Regions from separate parts of the Ralstonia condita genome, predicted to be linked through region 1. Evidence: predicted binding sites of a transcription regulator. Region 1 holds the regulator's gene; the other holds the start of a gene.
What was found. Region 1 encodes FliA, which starts transcription of late flagellar genes. Its sites were predicted from a motif close to CTAAAGTTTNNNNNNNNNNNGCCGNTA; they were not measured.
Positions count from the first base shown of each region.

Region 2: the regulator FliA is predicted to act here: its motif matches at 9,631-9,657, upstream of fliD (flagellar filament capping protein FliD).

Region 1 is NZ_CATYWO010000002.1:896,364-907,928, forward strand. Features, by position in the region: gene flhB (flagellar biosynthesis protein FlhB) at 1-769, shown strand, start outside; gene flhA (flagellar biosynthesis protein FlhA) at 1,187-3,277, shown strand; gene flhF (flagellar biosynthesis GTPase FlhF) at 3,274-5,073, shown strand; gene R2N03_RS10615 (MinD/ParA family ATP-binding protein) at 5,087-5,827, shown strand; gene R2N03_RS10620 (RNA polymerase sigma factor FliA) at 5,836-6,597, shown strand; gene R2N03_RS10625 (nucleobase:cation symporter-2 family protein) at 7,021-8,436, shown strand; gene R2N03_RS10630 (hypothetical protein) at 8,613-9,134, shown strand; gene R2N03_RS10635 (hypothetical protein) at 9,176-9,334, opposite strand; gene R2N03_RS10640 (GntR family transcriptional regulator) at 9,807-10,436, opposite strand; gene R2N03_RS10645 (OsmC family protein) at 10,512-10,982, shown strand; gene R2N03_RS10650 (methyltransferase domain-containing protein) at 11,081-11,565, shown strand, end outside.
Region 2 is NZ_CATYWO010000002.1:373,338-384,902, forward strand. Features, by position in the region: gene R2N03_RS08245 (phytanoyl-CoA dioxygenase family protein) at 1-477, shown strand, start outside; gene R2N03_RS08250 (methyltransferase domain-containing protein) at 480-1,655, shown strand; gene R2N03_RS08255 (GNAT family N-acetyltransferase) at 1,652-2,167, shown strand; gene R2N03_RS08260 (WbqC family protein) at 2,164-2,877, shown strand; gene R2N03_RS08265 (glycosyltransferase family 2 protein) at 2,874-4,148, shown strand; gene fliE (flagellar hook-basal body complex protein FliE) at 4,167-4,493, shown strand; gene R2N03_RS08275 (organic hydroperoxide resistance protein) at 4,636-5,058, shown strand; gene R2N03_RS08280 (MarR family winged helix-turn-helix transcriptional regulator) at 5,124-5,567, shown strand; gene R2N03_RS08285 (glycosyltransferase) at 5,554-6,648, shown strand; gene R2N03_RS08290 (flagellar protein FliT) at 6,659-7,015, opposite strand; gene fliS (flagellar export chaperone FliS) at 7,071-7,493, opposite strand; gene fliD (flagellar filament capping protein FliD) at 7,544-9,586, opposite strand; gene R2N03_RS08305 (flagellin N-terminal helical domain-containing protein) at 9,773-10,594, opposite strand; gene R2N03_RS08310 (LuxR C-terminal-related transcriptional regulator) at 10,993-11,565, shown strand, end outside.

The sequences.
Region 1 (11,565 bases):
CCTCACGCGCATGTTCTCGGTCGAAGGCCTGCTCGAGTTGCCCCGCCTGCTCATCAAGCTGGCGTTGGTGGCGGGGGTCGGCTGGTGGCTGATCCGGCATTACCGGGCGGACTTCATCGAATTGCCGCAGCAGGACCTGCGCACCGCCATGGGCGACACCATGCACGTGGCAGGCGTGGCCTTCCTGTGCATGGCGGCCGTGATGCTGCTGGTGGCTGCCGTCGACGTGCCGTTGGCGCTGTGGCAGTACGCCCGCAAGCACCGCATGACCAAGGAGGAAGTGCGCAAGGAGCATCGCGAATCCGAAGGCGACCCGCACGTCAAGGGCCGTATCCGCGCGATGCAGCGCCAGGTGGCCCAACGCCGCATGATGGCCGACGTGCCCAAGGCGGACGTCATCGTCACCAACCCGACGCACTACGCCGTGGCACTGCGTTATTCCGAGACGGAGGGCGGCGCACCCCGTGTCGTGGCCAAGGGCGCCGACATGGTGGCGGCCAAGATCCGCGAGCTGGGGACCGAGCACAAGATCCCGATTCTGGAAGCGCCGCCGCTGGCCCGTGCGCTGTATCGCCATACCGAGATCGGCCACCAGATTCCGGAAGCGCTTTATGCGGCTGTTGCCGAAGTGCTGGCCTACGTCTACCAGCTGCGCCGCCTGCATCAGGTGGGTGGCCGTGCCCCGGTGCGCCCGACCGACCTGCCGGTGCCGGCCGATATGGACCCAGGGCCACAGCCCGGCCCGGACGACGAGCCCGAAGACGCATAAAGCGTCGCCTGTCGAGCAAAAAGCTCCATGCGCCGAGCTCCGAGCTTGGATCGCCGAGCAAAAAGCTCCATGCGTCGAGCTCTGAGCTCGGCTCGCCGAGCAAAAAGCCTCGCGCGCTGAGCTCCGAGCTCGGATCGCCGAGCACAAAGCTCCAAGCATCGAGTTCAGAGCTCGGGCTGCCGAGCAAAAAGCCTCGTGCTCGACACTTTTAGCTCGGCGAACGGCTGTTTGAGGCTCGCGGATGTCTCGCTTGGCGCGCAGTTTGGGCCAGACGGCGCCAATGGCCGCTTCCGCACCCCCCGGTGGGAGGGTATTTCAAAGAAAAGCCGCCTTTTGAGCGGCTTTCTCGCTTCTTCGATCTGGCAGCTTGCCCGGCAAGATGGCATCCATCGAAAAGCCCCCCGCTGCCCGTCATCCATGAACGCCGCACTGCTCCGAGTTACCGACATCCTGCGCCGGGGCGACTACCGCTCGGCCGCCGGTCCGGTTCTCATCATCCTGATTCTGGCGATGATGGTGCTGCCGCTGCCGCCGTTCATCCTGGATCTGCTGTTCACGTTCAACATCGCGCTGTCGATCATCGTGCTGCTGATCAGCATGCACACGCTCAAGCCGCTGGATTTCTCGTCGTTCCCGAGCATCCTGCTGATCACCACGCTGATGCGGCTGTCGCTGAACGTGGCGTCCACACGCGTGGTGCTGATGGAAGGCCACACCGGCCCCGACGCCGCCGGCAAGGTGATCGAAGCCTTCGGCCACTTCCTGGTGGGTGGCAACTACACCGTTGGCATCGTGCTGTTCGTCATTCTGGTGATCATCAACTTCATGGTGATCAGCAAGGGCGCGGGCCGTATTGCCGAGGTCAGCGCGCGCTTCACCCTGGACGCAATGCCCGGCAAGCAGATGGCCATCGACGCCGACCTGAACGCCGGCCTGATCCGCGAAGACGAAGCCCGCAAGCGCCGTACGGCCATCGCGCAGGAAGCCGAATTCTTCGGTTCCATGGACGGTGCCAGCAAGTTCGTGCGCGGGGATTCGGTGGCGGGTATCGCCATCCTGCTCATCAATATCGTGGGTGGCCTGGCCGTGGGCGTGCTCCAGCACGGCATGGATATCGGCCACGCGGCCACCAACTACACGCTGCTGACCATTGGCGACGGCCTGGTCGCACAGATTCCGGCGCTGGTGATCTCTACCGCGGCGGGCATCATGGTCAGCCGCGTTTCCACCGATAAGGACGTCGGCCAGCAACTGTCGAGCGAGCTGTTTGCCATGCCGCCGGTGCTGATGACCACCGCCGGCGTGCTGGGCGTGCTGGGCATGGTGCCGGGCATGCCGCACATCCCGTTCGTGCTGTTTGGCGGCGGCCTGGGCTACCTGGGCTGGTACCTCAAGAAGAAGCGCGAAGTGCCCGAGGTGGAGCCCGTGCTGCAGGCCATTGCCCCGGTGGATACGCCCGAGGCGAGCTGGGACGACGTGTCGTGGGTCGACGTGCTGGGCCTGGAGATCGGCTACCGCCTGATCCCGCTGGTCGACAAGAGCCAGGACGGCGAGCTGCTGCGCCGCATCAAGGGCATCCGCAAGAAGTTCACGCAGGACATGGGCTTCCTGGCGCCGGTGGTGCACATCCGCGACAACCTGGAGCTGGGTCCGTCGTCGTACCGCATCACGCTCAAGGGCGTGGAGATCGGCCACGGCGAGGTGCAGCAGGGCAAGTTCCTCGCCATCAACCCGGGTGGTCAGGATGGCCGCCTGGGCACCCAATTGCCCGGTACCCCCACCGTGGACCCGACCTTCGGCCTTCCGGCCATGTGGATCAGTGCCGATGTGCGCGACCGCGCCCAGGCCGAGGGCTACACCGTGGTCGATTGCAGCACGGTCATCGCCACGCACGTCAATCAGTTGATTTACACCCATAGCACCGAGCTTCTCGGCCGTTTGGAAGTGCAGCAGTTGCTCGATCATTTGGCCAAGGAAGCACCGAAGCTGGTCGAGGACGTTGTGCCCAAGCTGTTGCCCGTCGCGACCGTGCAGAAAGTGCTGCAGAACCTGCTGGACGAAGGCCTGCACATCCGCGACATCCGCACCATCGTCGAGACGCTGGCGGAACACGGCGGCAGGACGCAAGACCCCGCCGAACTCACCGCCGCCGTGCGGATCGCGCTGGGCCGGGCGATTGCCCAGCAGCTCTTCCCGAACAAGACCGAAATGCAGGTCGTCACGCTCGACCCGAATCTGGAGAACATCTTGGTGCAAAGCGTCGTTGGCTCGAATGCCGGCCCGATCGAACCGCAACTGGCCGATTCGCTCATGCAAGCGGCTGCGGATTCGTCGCGTCAATACGAACAGATGGGTCAGACGGGTGTCCTGCTGGTGCCGCCCGCGCTGCGTCCGATGCTTGCCCGCCTGTTCAAGCGTGCCGCACCGAGCCTGCGCGTGCTGTCGCACGCTGAAATTCCAGATCACCGAACGATTAAGGTTGTCGCCATGCTTGGAGGCCGCGCATGAAAATGCATCGATTCACCGGACTGACGTCGCGCGACGTGCTGCGCAAGGTCCGCGACCAGTTGGGCGATGACGCGCTGATTCTGTCGAACCGCGCCGTGCCGGGTGGTATCGAAGTCATTGCGGCCTCCGATACCCATCTGGATGCGCTCATCGATACGCAGTCGATGGCGCCCAGGACTGCCCAGCGTCGTCCGATGGCGCCTGCGCCTATTCCCGAGCCCGCTCCGGTCGCTGAAGCGGTCGCGCAAGCGCCTGCCGAGGAACCGGCTCAGGCCGAGACGGCCGCGCCGGCTGTGGCCTCGAATGCGCTGGCCCGCCTGCGCAACCGCTTCATCGCGTCGCGTCGCAACACCGTGCAGGAGGACGCGCCCGCCGGCCAGGCCAAGCCCGCGGGCAGCACGCTGCAGACGCGCGTGGATGATGACGTTGCACTCGATACACCGGCGGACGATCCGCTGTTGGCGTCCACCCGCATGCTGGCGGGCCTGTCGCTGGACCGCGCCACCCAGGATGCGGCCGAGACGCTGGCCAGCACGGCGCAGTTCATTGCCCGCCGCACCGTTGTGCAAGAGGAAGAACCTGCCGAGTCGGTCAAGCGCACGGCGGCCCGCCGCGAGCACGATGAGAAGCCGGCCACGCTTCGCAGCCTCGCCGAGCGCGTCGAAGCACAGGCGCGTGCCGCACGCACCGAGTTGCAGGCCGAGGCCCGCAAGCCTGCAGACATCTTCGTCCGCATGGAAGACACGATGGCCAAGCCGGAGATCGTGCGCGATGACATGAGCCTGCAACGCTCGGCCATCCAGGCGGATTTCAAGGCCGAGACCGATGCCATGACCCGCCGCATGGTCGGCGAGATCGAAACGCTCAAGAGCACGCTGAACGACGCCATGTCGAGCCTGGCCTCGCTGGGCGTGAAGCTGGGCGACCCGGTGCGTACGCGCCTGTTCCAGACCATGCTCAACGCAGGGTTCTCGGCGCAGCTCACGCGCTACGTGCTGGAGAACATGCCGCAGCACGACTCGTATGAAGGGGCGCTGGACTTCGTGCAGCGCGCAATCGAAAAGAACCTGGCCGTGGTACCGGACGAAAACAGCCTGCTCGACCAGGGTGGCGTGTTTGCCCTGATGGGCCCGACCGGCGTGGGCAAGACCACCACGACCGCCAAGCTGGCCGCGCGCTTCGTGCTGCGCCATGGCGCATCGCGCGTGGCGCTGCTCTCGACCGACAGCTACCGGATCGGCGGCCATGAGCAACTGCGCATCTACGGCAAGATCCTGGGCGTCTCGGTGCATGCCGTGAAAGACGCGCAAGACCTGAGCCTGGCGCTGAACGACCTGCGCGAGAAGCACGTCGTGCTGATCGACACCATCGGCATGAGCCAGCGCGACCGCGCCGTGTCCGAGCAGATGGCGATGCTGCATGCCGTGGGCCCGTCGATCAAGCGCCTGCTGCTGCTCAACGCTGCCAGCAACGGCAAGACGCTCGATGAAGTGGTGGGTGCCTACCGCGACGCTAACCTGGCCGGCTGCATCCTGACCAAGATCGACGAGGCCGCCTCTGTGGGCCACGCGATGGACGTGATGATCCGCCGCCGCCTGCCGCTGCACTACGTGTCGTACGGTCAGCGTGTGCCGGAAGACATTGCGGTGCCCAACAAGAAGCTGCTCATCCACCGCAGCTTCCGCGCGGGCGCGGAGCAGTCTTCGTTCGCACTGGATTCGGATGAGTCGCTGCTGGTGGCGCAAGGTGCCGCGCGCAGCCGCGAACCCGGCCTCGCGGCTTTCGATTTCGCCTGAAAAGGGGGCGACCATGACGATGCCATTCGTCAAAGACCAGGCCGCCGGGCTGCGCCGCATGCTCGGCCAGGCCACCAGCCGCCGCGTGCTGGTGATTGGCGCGCAGGAGCAGGTCGATGACTTTGTCGACAACCTGCGCATCGCGCTGTCTGCGATGGGCCGCGACGCGGCCGTGGTGAGCGCGCAAGCCACGCTGGCCGTGGCCGGCATGCTGGAGCAGCACGACGACACGGCGGACGTCACCCTGGTGGCCGCGCATTTCGGAACGCGCGCGCTGAGCACCGTGGCCGAAGCCTGCGATGACGTGCTGCTGACCTTCTCCGATAGCCCGGAAGGCATCAAGAGCGCGTACACGCTGCTCAAGAAAACGGCCGTGCTGCAAGGCAGCGCCGGCATCCGCACCGTGGTGTGCGGTGCGCATTCGGTGGATTCCGCCGTACGCGTGTTCAGTAACCTGGCCAACACCGTCGGCCAGTACCTGAACACCCGCATCGATTTTGCCGGCTACCTCCCCGAGGATCGGCACGTTGAACTGGCGCTTTCGCTCGGCAAGGCCGTGGCCAGCGCGTTTCCCGCATCGCCCTCGGCCGTGGCCTTCCGCCAGCTTGCCGAGGAGATGCTGAGCTGGGCCAGCGCCGAGGCCCAGGCCGGCGAGGGCGAGACGCCGTCGCGGGTAGTGGTGTCGGCGCAGACACAGACGACGTCGATACCGACGCCCCGCGCCTCTGCGCGCGCGGCCGAGATGGTTTATTGAGGCGCGGCATGAACGAGGCGCCAAAGGCAGGCATGGATATGTACACCGCAACCGGTCGCAAGACCAAGTCCGACGAGATGGCCACGTACGCACCACTGGTGCGCCGCATCGCCAACCAGATGATGGTGAAGCTGCCGGCCAGCGTCGAGCTGGACGACCTCATCCAGGCCGGCATGATGGGCCTGCTCGATGCGCTGTCACGCTACGAGGAAACGCAGGGCGTGCAGTTCGAGTTTTACGCGGCCCAGCGTATTCGCGGCGCCATCCTGGACGAACTGCGCGGGTCCGACTGGCTGCCGCGCGGTCTGCGCCGCAACGCCCGCACGATCGAGCAGGCGATCCAGAAGCTGCAGCAGCAGAAGGGCCGGGCGCCCACGGAAACGGAAATCGCCGCCGCGCTCGGCATGTCGCTGGCCGAATACCAGAAGCAACTGGTCGACCTGCAAGGCAGCCAGCTGCTGTATTACGAAGATTTCGACCGCGAAGACGCCGACGCCTTCATCGAGAACCGCGCCGCTGAAAACGGCGCCACCCCGCTGGACCAATTGCTCGACCACGACCTGCGCGAATCGGTGGTGGCCGCCATCGAAGGGCTGCCCGAGCGCGAAAAGCTGATGATGAGCCTGTACTACGAGCAGGACCTGAACCTGCGTGAAATCGGCGCCGTGATGGGCGTGTCGGAGTCGCGCGTGTGCCAGATCCACAGCCAGGCCATTGCGCGCATCCGCGCCAGGCTGCGCGACCGCGCGTGGCTGCCGACGCCGACCTGATATCGCCCACCATCCCACTGCCAGTTGCCTAATGCGCGGCCAGCGAGTCACCTCGCGGCCGCGCTTTTTCGTTGGGCGGCGCCGTGGCAAGGCGCGCAGCGGCGGCATCCCGCACCCATGTCTGGCCATGCCGCAACAGGCAGGTGCGAGGCACGCTGCTCGATTCCCGAGGCGTATCGACTTTCACGGGGTGCAGGCGCAGCCGGGCGCCGGACAGGTTGATCAGCGCGCACATGCATTTCGGAACGCAAAATATGTACACAAAAGATGCTGCGAATTGTTGACAGGATGAATGGCCGCCGCCAAGATGCCGGCAAATGCGCGGCATCACGCCGCGCAAATGTCGGCAGACCGAGTACCTTGCCCCGTCTGCCTCAGCACGCTCCCGGCACGTACACGGGGGCGGCCCCTGGAGACAAGACCATGCGCCAATCCCCCGGCCAACCATCGCCTGCTTCGGCGCCCCGCGTCGATCCCGTCAACGAACGTCTGCCGCTGCCCCGTCTGTTTGCGCTGGGGCTGCAGCACCTGCTGGTCATGTATGCCGGCGCAATTGCGGTCCCGCTGATTGTCGGCAATGCGCTGGGCCTGTCCAAGAGCGATCTGTCGTACCTGGTCAATTGCGACCTGTTTGCGGCGGGTATCGGCACGCTCATCCAATCGCTCGGGTTCCTGATCTTCGGGATCCGCCTGCCGGTCATGATGGGCGTGACGTTTGCTGCGGTGGCACCGATGATCGCCATTGGTGTGGAGCCCGGCATGGGGCTGCCCGGCATCTTCGGGGCGTCGATCGTCTCGGGCGTGTTCGGCATCGCCATTGCGCCGCTGATGGGCCGGTTGCTGGGCCTGTTCCCGCGCGTGGTGACGGGCACGGTCATCATGCTGATCGGCTTTTCGCTGCTGAGCGTAGGCATCAACTGGGCCGCGGGCGGCCAGCAGATGATTCCGCAGGTGGTCGACGGCGTGAAGCACATGGTGCCGAACCCGGCGTTCGGCGATCCATTCGGCCTGGCCATCGCAGCGCTCGTGCTGGTGACGATCCTGCTGCTGACGAAGTTCGGTAACGCACTGCTGTGCAATATCGCGGTGCTGCTTGGCATCGTGACGGGCACCCTGGTGGCGGCGGCGTTTGGCAAGGTGTCGCTGGCCGATGCGAGTGCCGCGCCGCTGATGACGCTGGTGACGCCGTTCCACTTCGGCATGCCGAAGTTCGAGTTGTCGGCCATCATCTCGATGTGCATCGTGATCGTGATCACGCTGGTGGAATCAACCGGCATGTTCCTCGCGCTGTCGCACGTGGTGGGCAAGCCCATCTCGCGCAACGAACTCACCAACGGCCTGCGTGCCGACGGTCTGGCGACGGTGGTGGCGGGGGTGTTCAACACGTTTCCGCATACGTCGTTCTCGCAGAACATCGGGCTGGTGTCGATCACGGGCGTGCGTTCGCGCTATGTGGCGGCCGCCGGCGGGTTGCTGCTGATCGTGCTGGGGCTGTTTCCGAAGCTGTCTTACGTGGTGGCTTCCGTGCCGCAATACGTGCTGGGCGGCGCGGGCATCGTGATGTTCGGGATGGTGGCCGCAGCCGGCATCCGCATGCTGGGCATGGTCGACTTCCAGCAGCAGCGCCACAACCTGTTGATCATCGCCGTATCGGTCGGCTTTGGCATGATGCCGACGCTGGCGCCGGCGTTCTTCCACCACTTTCCTGACTGGACGCACCCGATCACCCACAGCGGCATCGTGCTGGGCACGCTGGTGGCCGTGGTGCTCAACGCCTGGTTCAACGGCATTCGCGGCTCGCACGAAGTCATGCACGGCGCGGCCGCCGCGGCGCACTGAGTACCGCATCCCTTGCACACGCAACACCCCGCTTTCAGGCGGGGTGTTTTGCTTTGGCGACACCATGTTCTGCGCAAGCGTTTGCCGCGCCAGCGTGCCGCACGACGCATGCGTTTTCACCGTTCTGCAAATAAAGCGCTCTACGGTGTCCCGATCTTCCGGGGATGGGGTATGCCATGCAGGCACTGGTAGGACGATTTGAAAAAACCGCGGCGGGGCGCAGCGAGATCGCCACGCGCGGCGGCACGTTGTGCCGCTCGAGCCGCGCACTGCTGATCATGGTCGATGGCCAGACAGACGCCCAGGCGCTGGCAGCGCGTGCCGGCCAGCTTGGCCTGGAGGCCGGCGCGGTGATCGCCTTGCTGGAGGCTGGGTTCATCCAGCGAGCCGATGCCGCGCAAAGCGCACCGGTGGCTGGGCCGCCCACGCCCGTCCAGACGGCCATCACGCCGCACCGCAAGCGTTCGGTGGCTGCAGCGCGCATGTATCTGATGGACATCGCCGCGCGCACGTTCAGTTCGGTCGAGCATCCGATCCGCATGCGGCTGGTCGAGGCCACTGACTGCGCTTCTGTGGAATGTGCATTCGAAGCGCTGGTGGCTGCATTGCGCGAGGCGACCTCGGCGTCGATGGTGGAACAGGTCGAGTTATCGTTCCCGGGCTTTTTGCCGGCCGAGGAAAACCGCCTGCTGAGTTGAGCGTGTCCGGCATCGGCAAACCGGCGCGCCACTTATCTGGGTCAGGGCCGGCTGCCGCCACCGCTCTCCGGATACCCACGGCCTCCGCACGGTTCGGCATGCGCCGACGGTGCTGAGAGAATCGCAAAGGTTCCGATGGTGCCGCCAATCACCGTCAACAGGGCAACGGCGAGCAGGAAACTTTTCATCACGCGTTTCATGGCTACCCCCTGGGTGGCAGGCGTTATCGCTTGAAGTGTAGTTCGCGCTAAGACCAGAACAAATGCGAGCGCCCATCAGATGCCGCGATGCATCACTCGAATGCGTGTGAGGATTATCGTGGTCGAGCGGCAACGAACCATCGCTGGTTCGTCGAAGCCATGCTGTGAAAAGGCCTCGCTGGCAGCTCGTGGGGACTTGGCGATCGTGCGAGCACATAAGCGGTTCGACCCACCAGAGGCAGAGTTCTCTTTTCGCCGTGCTCGAATTGCAAGTCGAAGGCGAGGCTGCAGTCCTTACCTGTGCGCGTTTGGCTCATTGCGAAAATGTGAACTAAGCCTAGTCACAGGGTCGGCCAAGAATCGCTGCCGCTGCCTGCAGACGATTGTCAATGAACGTCAAGCAGCTATCCAGGGGGCTTTGCCTTAACGCGCGCCAGTGGCCCTGCTGCTGCGCTTCAACCGAGTTGTTTGCTTAGCCCAGCGACGCTGTCATGCACGCAAGGAGGTGTGTGGCCGCGCCTTCCAGGTGCCCTTGAAGCCTCCGAACGGCCTGCTCTGTTTCGCCTCGAGTTAGATGCTTCACGATAGCGTCATGTTCGCTCAGCCAACGAGGTTTCTTTACCGGCATCGTGGCGTAAGCGCTGATGAACAGGACACACGTCCGACGCAGGGCTTCGATCATGGCAAGCTGGCGCTGCCGTCCTGCGAGTTGATAGATCGTCCGGTGAAACGCCCAGTCGCCATCCGCCCAATCAGGGCCGCCAGCGTCCAGATCGGACTTGAGGCGCACGCGGTCGATCTCTTTAAGGGCGTCCGGCGTCATAGCTGCTGCGGCTCGCTGAAGGCAGTCACACTCCAACAGGATGCGCAGGTCATATATCTCGCGAACTTCGCCAGGAGTCAGGCTAATGGTTTTGGCGCCACGATTGACCTCAATTTCTACCAGCCCCTCACCGGCCAGGATGCGTAATGCATCCCGAATAGGAATTCGGCTGACACCGAATCGCTGGGCAAGCTCGACCTGGGACAGATCAGTCCCGGGGCGCAGAACACCAGTCATTAGCTCGCCTCGCAATTCGCTGGCTATCGTTTCCGGCGTCATTGTCGTGCACCTCGTCATTGCTTTTGCTAAAAAGGTATTGTATACATGTATACAGATATACTTCAAGGACAACAGATGGCCAAAAACCATGATTACACAGCGGAGATTGTCTGGACGGGCGACCGCGGCGAAGGAACAAAGACCTATCGAGGCTATGATCGCACTTGGCGTATTACAACGCCGGGCAAGGTGCCTATTGCATGTTCTAACGACCCGATGCTCGGAGGCGACCCTTCCAAGCCCAATCCGGAAGATCTGCTTCTGGCGAGCCTTTCTGCCTGTCATATGCTCTGGTATTTGCACCTAGCAAGTAACGCAGGGATCGTCGTGAAGCGGTATGAGGACACTCCTCTTGGGGTTGGCGAGACCGGATCGCGCGGCGAGGGACGTTTCATCAGGGCTGCGCTTCGACCCAAGATCGCGGTGGAGCGCGGCGCGGACCTGGCAAAGGCCGATTCGCTGCATCATGAAGTCCATCATTTTTGCTTCATTGCGCGATCTGTCAATTTTCCGATCAGCTACGAGGCAACCTATATCGAAGTCTGATCCACGAACCACGTGCGCGAGGCACGCTGTTCGCTTCGAGAAGAAGAGGGCATTCGCGCTACTCTCGATAGCGCTGCCCGACTGCCTTAACGTCACGAATGAACAAGAACTACCTGTTGGACAACGCGCGGCCGGAAGCGGGGGCCCGCTTCAAGGCTATTTCGACTTTGTTTGATCGCTGGACGTTCGCGCAAATTGAGGCGCTCGGCATAGCACCAGGGTGGCGCTGTTGGGAGGTCGGTGCAGGAGGCGTCAATATTCCTGAATGGCTTGCGGCCCGCGTCGCACCCGCTGGCCGGGTGTTGGCAACGGATATCGATACCGTGTGGGCTTCCACCGCGACTTCGCAAGGGGTGGATGTTCGCCGCCACGATGTCGCTAAAGATCCACCGCTATGGACCGAACTCGATCTCGTGCATGCCCGGCTTGTGCTCGTCCATGTTCCCGAGCGTGAGCGGCGAGCACTTCGTCATATGATCGCTTCCCTCAAGCCCGGCGGCTGGCTTTTGATCGAGGACGCCGATCCAGCGCTGCAATCGTTAGCGTGCCCTGATGCGCATAGCAGCGAATCATTGCTCGCGAA
Region 2 (11,565 bases), 520 kb from region 1:
ATCGACAACCCGCGCGAAGAGAAATTTCGCGCCAACTGGCATCAGGAGTATCCGGCCCAGTTGCGGAGCCTGGACGGCGTGGTGTTCTGGAGCCCGCTCGTCGAAATCACGCCCGAGATCGGGCCCGTGGAGTTCTGCCCGGGCTCGCACGTCGAAGGACCGCTGCCCGTCTTCAGCGCCGACCCGGACAACGCCGGCAAGCAAGGAGCCTACGCATTGCTGATCAAGGACGAGGCGAGCTACCTCGCGCGCTATCCGCACGTGCAGCCGCTCACCAAGCCCGGCGATCTGGTGATGGTCGACTTCCTGGTGCTGCATGCCTCGGGCCACAACACGAGCCAGCGATCGCGCTGGTCGATGCAGTTCCGCTACTTCAATTTCTGCGAGCCGACCGGGCGCTCGCACGGCTGGAAGGGCTCGTACGCCAACGGCGTCGACTTCCGTACCGTCCACCCAGAACTCTCCGTGGAAGCCTGACCATGACCCAAGGTGCACTGCCCTGCAATGTCTGCCAGCAACCGCTGGCCGAACCGATTTACCGCGCGGCGCCGCAAAGCTCGCTGTCTTCCCTGCGTCGTGCCATGGACGGCACGCTGGAAGTCTTCTGCTGTGCCGCGTGCGGCCATATCCAGACCGCCGAGCTGTGTGACAACGGCAGCTTCTACGACACGGAGTACGACATCCTCGTGGGCAGCGAGGAAGAAGACCAGATCTACGCGGTTGAGAACGGCCAGAAGATCTTCCGTGCCGACCACCAGGTCGCCACGTTCCAACGCAAGCTGGCCCTGCCGGAAGGCGCTCGGGTGGTCGACTTCGGCTGCGCAAAAAGCGCCACCATGCGCCTGCTGAAACAGCAGCGCCCCGACGTAAACGTCCACCTGTTCGATATCAGCGACCGCTACGTCGGTTTCTGGGAAAAATTCCTGAGCCCCGAACAATGGGCCACGTACACGATCCCGCCGGCATGGCAGCGTTCGTTCGATGTCGTCAGCTCGTTCTTCTCGCTCGAACACATCCCTGACCTGACGACCGCGCTGCGCAACATTCACAGCCTGCTGCGCGACGGCGGCCGCCTGTACGCCATCGTGCCAAACACGTTCACCAACTCGGTGGACTTTCTGGTGGCGGATCACGTCAACCATTTCACGCACACGTCGCTGCAGACGCTGCTTGCCAACCACGGGTTTGACCTGCTCGAGGCCGATGCGCACAGCCACCGTGGCGCGTTCGTCGTGACCGCCGCGCGCCGGCCTGGCGACAGCAAAGTCGCGCCAGTAATCGATGCACAGGAATTGGCCGACACACAACGCGCAGCCAACAAGCTGGCCAACTTCTGGCAGCAAGCCTCCAGCCACTTGACGGACTTTGAAACGCAGCATGGCAGCGCGCCCGCCGTCATTTACGGCGCGGGTTTCTACGGCGCCTACACCGCCAGCAATCTGCAACAGCCGCATGCCCTGCGCGCGTTTGTCGATCAGAACCCGTACCTGCAAGGGTCGTCCCTGGCCGGCAAGCCGGTGGTGGCGCTCGACAGCATTCCTGACGAAGTTGAAGTGGTGTACCTGGCCGTGAACCCGGTCATTGCCGATGAAGTGCGGCACACCGTGGAAGCCGCGTATCCGAACCGCTTCCGCTATTTCCGCTTCCAGCCATGATCGCGCGCGGTTCACTCGTCCTTCGGGAATGGCGCGAGAGCGACATCCCTCAACTGCTGCCGCTGCGCAACGATGTGCCGACGCAGTTGCAGCTCATGACCCGCCCGCGACCGAACTCCGCCGCGAGCGTGCGCGACTGGCTGATCGCGAAATCGAAGCAGAGTGACCTGGTGCTCTTCGTCATTGCCAGCCAGGCGGATGACAGCGTGCTGGGCTACCTGCAGCTGAACCACATCGATGCGGTCAACCGACACGCTTCGCTGGGCATCTGCCTGGCGTCGTCTGCGCAAGGCAAGGGCCACGGGCGTGCGGCGTGCGAAGCCGCGTTTGCCTACGCCAGCGAAACGCTGTGCCTGCGCAAGATCACGCTGGAGGTGTTGGCCGAAAACACGCGCGCCATCGCGCTGTACGAGAAGCTCGACTTCCGGACCATCGGCACGTTGGCTGGCCACTACTTGCAAGACAACCGCTGGCATGACGTTGTCCTGATGGAACGGATGTTGTCGTCATGAAGGTCGTGATCACACAGCCGATGCTGTTCCCGTGGGTCGGTCTGCTCGAGCAGATCCTGCTGGCCGACGTGCTCGTCAATTACGCCGATGTGCAGTTCTCCAAGGGCAGCTTCACCAACCGCGTGCAGATCAAGGAGCCGGCCGGCACGCGCTGGATGACGGTGCCGCTGGAGAAGTTCCACCTCGGTGCGCGCATAGATGAAGTCAAACCCGCTACCAACGTTGACTGGCGAGCGCAGCATCTGCGCATGCTGGAGCAGGCCTACGAGGCCGCGCCGCATGCAAGCGACATGCTGGCGCTCGTGCGCTCCGTGTACGACGCCGACTACGCCAACATGGGCGCACTGGCACTGGCGTCCATGCGCGCGGTGTGCCGCTACCTGGGCATCGACCTGGACAGCAAGTTTGTCGACTCGCCTGAGCTGGACATTCCCGGCCGCAACAGCGACCGCGTACTCGCCATCGTGAAGAAGCTGCAAGGCGACACCTACATCACTGGACACGGCGCCAAGAACTACCTGGCCCACGCCGAGTTCGAGCAGCAAGGCGTTGCAGTCGAATACATGAATTACGCCATGCGGCCGTATCCGCAACTGCATGGCGCGTTCACCCCGTTTGTCAGCAGCCTGGACCTGATTGCCAACCACGGCCCGGCCGGCAAGCAGTACATGTGCCCTCAGACCCTCAACTGGCGCGAGTTCATCCAATGAGTGAGATCGAAGCAATCCAAACCGAAGCGCTGCAGGACATCGCGCCCGTGAAGCACGACGCGGTCATCCAGCAGGTTGCGCTGAGCGTCTGCATCCCGACCTACAACCGCGCCCGCTATCTCGAGAATCTGCTTGCAGAACTCGTCTCGCAGATTGGCGAGCTGAAGTTCAGCTACGAATTGCTGATCGGCGACAACTGCTCGACCGACGCCACCGAAGAGGTCGTGGGCCGCTACCAGGACAAGCTGAACATCCGGTATTTCCGCCGCCCGTCGAACCTCGGCTCGGCAGAAAACCTGAACCAGCTCTATCGCAGCGCGCAGGGCAAGTACGTGCTCTACCACGCCGATGACGACCTCCCGATCCTGGCCGAAATCAACAACAACATCGACATCTTCGAGCGCAACCCGGGCGTGGATGTCATCTTTGCGCCGTGGTTCATTCACGACTTGCCGACGCGGCAGGACGTCACCGCGTTCTATCGCCAGGACGACAACTACCTGATCGAGCAGCACGACTACGCCAAGCTGCTGGCACTGGTGTTGTCGCACCACCTCTTTCCGGAGATCTACCTGGCGCGCCGCGAGGTGATGGACCGCATCTACTTCAGCGCGCCGGAACCTGCGTTCTACGCCTTCGTGCACGCGGCCGAAATGCTCGGCTCCAGCGCGGTGTACTTCAGCAAGACGCCGTTCTATCGTTCGGTCTCGCGCTACTTTGCCGACGAGACCCGCGCCCAGGCCGGCAACGAAGAAGTGAAACACGCGTGGGACCGCTATCGCGGTGGTCTCGAATATCTGTTCGGCAAGTTCTCGCACACGCTGCCGGCCGCCGAGCGCCCCGAATGGCTGAACGCCATCAACCAGTTCGTGCTGGCACGCATGAAGGTTGCGCTGCGCCTGCGCACGCATGAAGGCGGCAACTGGATCGACAACTACTACATCGCCAACCGCGTCCGCGCGCTGGGTGAAGTGTCCGATCTTCCCGCACCGTATGACCTGTACCGTGTCAACGCGGCGTTCGAATACGTGACCAAGCTCGACCCGTTCAAGCCCGAGCCGCCCAAGTACGCCACGCTGCGCCGCGCGCCGCTGCAGGTCTTCCACCACGCGCACGGCTTTGCCGACACGGAGTTCCTGGTGCTCGACGACGATGACGCCATTCCGCATCACACCATCGTCGTCACGCCGATCCCGATGGACATTGCGGTGCCTGCCGGCCGCGAAGTCCGTTTCGTGTCGGAACTCGAAACGCTCGCCAAATTCCCCTGAGTCACTGGTCACACCCACATGGATCTCTCCAACGCCCATTCCGTGGTCTCGCTGATGAACAGCGTGCTGGCGCCGTCCACTGTCGGCGGCAGCACAGCCAGTGGCGAAACCGGCAAACCCAGCGTCGACTTCGGCTCCGTGCTGAAGTCGTCGCTGGACCGTGTTGACGCCTCGCAGCAGAAGGCCGAGGCCATTTCGCGCAGCTTTGAGATGAGCAACAACGATGTCGACCTGCATGACGTGATGCTTTCGCTGCAGAAGGCCAATATCGACTTTCAGACTGCCGTGCAGGTGCGCAACAAGCTGGTGTCGGCGTACCAGAGCATCATGAGCATGTCGGTCTGACGCCATTCCTTTTCCCGGTCAGCAAAAAGGTCTCCTCCTCCAGGTTGCTATTTGTATTGCACACAATATAATTGCACAATCGATTTTATCGATTCCCGGCCGACATGCCGCCGACCGGCTTCCTGAAAAAGAGGACCTGACCATGAAGACGCTCTACCAAACCCAAGTCACCGCTGAAGGCGGCCGCGCCGGCCATGTACGCAGCGCCGATGGCGTGCTCGATCTGCCGCTGTCGTTGCCGCGTGAGCTCGGCGGCGCGGGCGGTGCAGCCACCAACCCCGAGCAGCTGTTTGCCGCAGGCTATGCCGCATGCTTTGAAAACGCCGTACTGCACGTCGCGCGCCTGAAGCAGATCAAGCTGGCCTCGACAGCCGTCACGGCCACCGTGGGCATCGGTCCGCGTGAGGACGGCGGATTTGCGCTCACGGTCTCGCTGGCTGCGACACTCGGCGGCGTGGACCAGGCGACGGCGGAAGCGCTTGTCATGGCTGCACATGGCGTCTGCCCCTATTCGCATGCTGTCCGTGGCAATATTGACGTCCAATTGACCACGGTCACGCGCTGAGCCCACCTCGGGCCGCCGCGGCATCCGCCGCGCGAGCGCCAAGACCGTCCCCCCGGGAGTGTTCCGTGAACGACGTGCTGGCGCTCGATCAGCAGCTTTGTTTTCCTTTGTACGCCGCAGGCCACTTGCTGACGCGGCTGTACCGTCCGTTGCTCGACGAGCTCGGGCTGACCTATCCCCAGTATCTCGTGATGATGGCCTGCTGGCAGCAGGCGCCGTGCGCCGTGGGCGACCTCGGCCGCGCGCTGTATCTGGACACTGGCACGCTCACGCCGCTGCTTAAGCGACTCGAAGAACAGGGCCTGCTCACCCGCACGCGAGATCGCGAAGACCAGCGCCGCGTGGTGATCGAACTGACCGACGCAGGTTGGGCGCTGCGTGAACGCGCGACCAGGGTGCCGGAAGCGCTGGCGTGCAAGATCCCGCTGAAACTCAGCGAGATTGGCGCCACGCGCGACGTGTTGCGCAAGCTGCTCGACGCGCTCGCGACGGCCGATGAGCGAGGCTAGTGTGCAATTGACGTCTCCCGACCTTGCGCTCGTCGTCATCGCCCGCAACGAAGCCGCCAGCATTGAACGATGCCTGCTCAGCGCCAAGCCCTTCGTCAGCCGGATGGTGGTGCTCGATACCGGCTCCACCGACGACACGGTCGCCATTGCCGAGGCCTGTGGCGCCCGGGTGAGCCACTTCGCCTGGACGGATGATTTCTCCGCGGCCCGCAATGCGGCGCTCGCGGCGGCCAATGCCGACTGGAACCTGGTCCTCGACGCCGACGAGTGGCTGGAAAGCGGCGGCGAACATCTCCGCATGCTGGGTAGCACGCCGCCTTCACTCGGCGTGGTCTGCGTCAAGAACGATACCGATGCGGGCGAATCGAGCCACCTGATTGCATGGATTCCGCGCCTGTTGCCACGCGGCGTGCGCTATGTGGGGCGCATCCACGAGCAACCCGTGTCGTCCTTGCCCGCTGCGCGAGTGCCGGTTGTGATCCGTCACGATGGCTACACCCCCGCGAAGATGCAGCACAAGGGCGAACGCAACACCCGCCTGCTGCTGGCCGAACTCGAACATCGGCCGGATGATCCGTATGTGCTGTACCAGCTCGGCAAGGAAACCGAGCTCCATCGGGAAGACCACGCAACGGCCGCGCAATACTACGCCCGTGCCTATGACCTGGCACCGCCGGACGCGCCCTATCGCCGCAATCTGGCGCTACGGTATCTGTATTGCCTCGGCAAGGCGGACCGGATGGAAGATGCCATGGCGCATGCGGATGTCAGCATCCGCGCGTGGCCGGATTTTCCCGATCTGTGTTTTGCGTTGGGTCTCGTGCTGGTGGACGCCGCGGTCAGGCACCCCGAAGACGCCGATACCCGCTGGCTGCCGCTGGCGGAACAGGTCTTCAACCGGTGCCTGGAAATCGGGGACCGCGCAGACATGGATGGCAGCGTGACCGGTCGAGGCAGCTTCCTGGCCGCCCAGCAACTCGCCATCGTGTATCAGATGCAGAGCCGTGCGCTGGCCCGTAAGTCAGAGCAGTATCTTGCGATGTCGAAACGGCTGCAGGACGCCCCGCAGCCGCTCGCCTAGCGGTGACGCCTCAGAAACGCGCCATGCTGCCGTAGGCGTTGCTCGCGGTGCTGGCGCGGCGTGCCGTGTCGATGCGCTTTTGCAGGCGCTCCAGGCGCGGATACACCATCGCCCTCACCCGCGCATCGTCCTCGAGGATGCGCACCAGCAGCGTGCGCTTGCGCTCGATGTCGGCATGCGAGAGCGGCGGATGCGGTTCGGAACGGCGCAGTGCGTCCACGTAGATGGCGCTTTCGCGCTCGAGCGTGCTGACCACCTCCCAGTTGCCCACTTCGGCCGCGCCGACCATCTCGGCAGTCAGGCGCGCGATGGCTTCGTAGCAGGCGAACAGACTTTCGCTGTCCTTGATCGGGATGTTGCGGTGCATATTGGCTCCAGGTTGGGCCGAATTCATCAGAAATGGGGCTGCGCGGCCGGCCGCGTCAGCTCACAACGCTCAAGTGGCTGTTGACCGCGCCGGGCTGGCCAATCGCGGCCCAGGCCTCTTGCAGCGGCACCAGCAAGCCGTCGACCTCGGCGAGGACGCCAACGTCATTGGTGGCGTTGGCCAGCAGCAGGCGCCGGAGCATGTAGTCGTACAAGCCATTCAGCTGCGCGGCAATCTCGCCGCCACGCTGATGGTCGAGGCTGGCCTGCAGGCCCTGGCCGATGATCGAAATGGCCTTGTCGACCGCGCGCAGCTTGGCAGGCACGTCGCTGCGCTGGATGGCTGCGCTCGCCATGCTGATGGCGGCGCGCGCGCCCTCGAACAGCATGGCGATCAGACGGTGTGGATTGGCGTCCACCACGGACGTCTCGATGCCGACTTGCGCGTAGGCACCGATGGCGCGGCGAGCTGCGTACATGGGAAAAGTCCTCGCTGTGATCTTGTTATGGGTGGTGCGTCGATCCTGGCTTAGCCGCTCTTCGTCTGGTTCTGGATAGCCGCGAGCTGCGTGGTCAGGTAGGTACTGGTATTCGTCATGCTGGCCACCAGGGCCGACAGTGCATTGAACTGCGCGTAGTACAGGGCCTGCTTGTTGTCCAGGCGCGTCTGCATGACGCTGATCTGGTTGGCCAGCGAGCTGAGCGAGCTGTTGATCGCGTCCGTCTCGTTCTGCACCATGCCGCTGGACGACAGCAGGTTCGTCGTCACGGTATTGAGCTGGGCGGCATAGCCGCGCTGCACGGTCACGGTACCGCGGCTGCCCACCGCGCCACCGGCAACCTGCACGGTCAGGCCATCGACCGCCGTCCCCGTGGCGCCATACAGGTTCTGGCCCGAACTCGTGGCGGCCACGCCGTTGATGGTGCCCTGCACGTCCAGGCCCGCGACTGCGGTGGGGCTCGAGCCCATCAGCGATGCCGCGCCGTTGCCCGACACCGACACCGCCGAGACCGAACCGAACTGGCTGTCGGTGATCGTCATGACGCCGCTGGCATTGGCCGATACCGAGGCAGTGACCTTGGCGGTCTGCAGCGTGGTCGAAGCGTTGATCTGGCTCTGAATCTGCGCAGCCAGGCTGGATGCGCTGTAGCTGCCGGCCGGCACGGTCACGTTGACGGCCATGCCGCTGATGTTGAACGCCAGCGTGTCGTTCACGCCCGCCGTGATGGTGGTGTTGGCCGCAGCGGAGCCCGTGAGCGAACCCTGTGTCGCCAACTGCGTGACGCTGACGGCGTAGGTGCCCGCCTGGGTGGTGTCCGTGAAGGACGGCACGCTCACCAGCGAATCGGTGGCCGTACCCGTTCCCGCAAACAGGCCCGCGACCTGGCTGGGTGAAGCCGCAATGGCGGCGGACAGCTTTGTGTTGTCCACCGACAGCGTACCGTCGGCATTCATCGTCACGCCCACGCTGCCCAGCGATTGATACGTGCCCGTACCAATCGCCTGCCCCAGCACGTCGGTAATCTGGTTGATCAGCGTCTTGGTGCTGACATCGCCTGCCAGCGGGCCATTGTTGGCGCTGTTGCTGGTGTCGATGTTGGTCAGCGTATTCAGTTGCGTGCGCAGTGCGTTGTAGCCGTTCACGAAGCTGTTGACGGCATTGGTCGTCGCGGTCGGATCGTTCGCCACCGTCACCGTGGTGCTTCCCGTCTTGGCGAGCGTAAACGACGTGCCCGTCACCACGTTGGACAACGTGTTGGTCGGGCTCTGCACGGCAATGCCGTTGATGGTGGCCAGGGCGTTCTGGCCCGTGGTCACTTCGGTCATGTTCTGCGTGCCGGCCGGGTCCTGCGCAAGCAGCGACTGCAACGTCGAGTCGCCCGAGACAGAGATTTTCATCTCCGAGTTCGAGCCGCCCGCCGTGGAGGTCAGCACCAGGCGATACGGGTTGCCGCTGCCATCATTCACGATGCTGGCAGAGACGCCCAGATTGGCGGAATTGATGGCGTCGCGAATGCCCGCCAGCGTGTTGTTCGACGAGTTGATGGTGATCGAACCGCCCGCCAGGCTGCCGTTCTGCGTGAAGGTGGCGCCCGAGTATTTACCATTGGAAAACGTGCCGCCGGACACCGTGCCAAACGAGAACGACACCGTGGTGGACGTCCCGCTGCCGATTGCCGTGGTGGTCGACGTCTGCCCCTGCGCGGCCAGCACCTGCGATTGCGCAAGCTGCGAGACATTGACTGCGTATGAGCCCGCCGCTGCGGCGCTGGTCACGGAAGCGCTCAGCACCGACGTGTCATAGCCGCTGGCCTTCATCGCGCTGTAGTTCGACGCGGTGGTCAAGTTCGAGAGCGCAGTCTGGAAAGTTGACAGCGCACTTTTGAGCGTCCCCACTGCCGAGAGCTGCGTCTGGTACGAGCTCTGCTGATTCTGCAGCAGCGTCAGGGGCTGACTTTCCACCTTCATCAGGCTGGAGACCAGCGTGTTGACGTCGATGCTCGTCCCGATACCGGGAATCGAGATCGGTGGAACGTAGTTGCTGGTCGTGGAGGTGGTGGTAGTCGCCATGATCGGAACTGGAGAACGTCTGCTTCGGCGGGATTTTCCCTACAGAACGGCAGCGCCCGCCACTTCTTTAGGGCATGTCAGCCGCTCTTCACAATCGGAAGCTGAACACAAGAAAAAGGCCGGCGCCCCTTTGGAACGCCGGCCCTTGCCACGCTGCCAGGCAGCAGGGCTGCATCAGCCTACCGATTAGCCCTTCAGCAGGCTCAGGATGCTGTTCGGTGCCGAGTTGGCTTGCGCCAGCATTGCCGTACCCGCTTGCTGCAGGATGTTCTGGCGGGTCATGTTCGACGTTTCCGCAGCGTAATCCGTGTCGATCATCGACGACTTGGCAGCCGAAAGGGCGGTGTTCGACGAGGTCAGCGTATTGATCGTCGAGTTCAGGCCGCTTTGCTGGGCACCCAGGCTCGCGCGAGCTGCCTTCAGGTTGGTCAGATCGGTGTCGATGGCCGCCTGGGCAGCAGTCGCGTTGGCGGTCGTGCTCACGCTGGTACCAGACAGCGTGCCGAAGCTTGCCAGGTTGGCGTTGGTGACGGTAGTCGTATCGGTCGCCGCATTCTGACCGTACTGGAACGTCGTGGACGTGACCGAACCATCGAACAGCTTGTTGCCGTTGTAGTTAGCGTTGGTCTCGATACTCTTGTTGGCTGCAGCCAGCTGTTGGTATTCCTTGTCCAGGTTGGCCTGGTCAGTGGTCGACAGGCCGCCGTTGTTGGCTTCAACGGCCAGTTGGCGCATGCGCTGCAGGTTGTTTTCCACCTGGCCCAGGTACGAATCGGACGTTTGCAGGTACGCCAGTGCCTGGTTAGAGTTCTGGATACCTTGCGTTTGCGAGTTCAGCTTGGTGGTCAGGCTGCTGGCCACAGCGTAGGCGGCGGCGTCATCCTTGGCGCTGTTCACGCGCAGACCGGTCGACAGGCGCTCCAGCGACGTTTGCAGAGCGGACTGCGATTGCGACAGTGCTTGCTGCGTTTGCAGGGAGGAGATGTTGGTATTGAGGCTGAGGGACATGACGGCTCCTAAGTTTCCCGATGGTTTGTTGCCCGTGTTTGCTAATTCCGGCTAGGCCGGGCAACGTGACCTGCAACTTGAAGGGGATCAGGTCTGCGTTGTACTCAGGTTATCGGTGGCCCCGGCAGAAAGTTTAGGGTCGACTTGACAAATTTGTGCGCGAGGGGCGGTTTGGGCTGGCGGGCTCCGCATTCCGCGCACCTCCGAAGAGTCGGTCGGCCGTCTTCTTGACGGCAAACCGCTCGGCTATACTCGTCCGGGCAGACCAGAAGCGCCCAATGACGCTATATAGAGCGCGCGATCGCACAGATGGGGAGTTGCCAGCCCGCCGGCGCAGCACGCAGCCCGCCGGCGAATAGAAGAGCTCAACGCGAGCCCGTTTGACCGCAACGCCCACCATGCTCAATGTCCTGATTGTCGAACCCCACGATATTGCCCGCGTCGGCCTGCGCCAGATCCTGAAGGATTCACGCCTGGCCCGGCAGATCGAGGCCGTGCCGGACCTGCGCAACGCCAACCACGACCTGCTCGCCCAGCGCGAGTGGGACGTGATGCTGTTCTCGGTGGAGTCGGCCACCGGCGACGAATTCCAGACCATCAAGACCGTGCGCCAGCAGCATGCCCGCCTGGCGGTGCTGGCGCTCGGCCGGCATCCTGAAGCCCTGCTTGCCGTGCGCGCGCTCAAGGCAGGCGCCTCGGGCTACCTGCCGATGGACGCCAGCCAGCCGCAGTTGCTTGCGGCGGTCAACGCGATCTCCAAGGGCAAGAAATACCTGCCCTCCGACCTCGTGGAGGTGTTGGCCGACAACCTGAACGTCGATTGGGACAAGCCCCGCCACGACATCCTCTCCGATCGCGAATTCCAGACCCTGCGCATGCTGGGCTCGGGACGCACGCTCAGTGAGATTGCCGAGGCGCTGCAGATCAGCGCCAAGACGGTCAGCGTATACAGGGGCCGCGTGCTCTCGAAG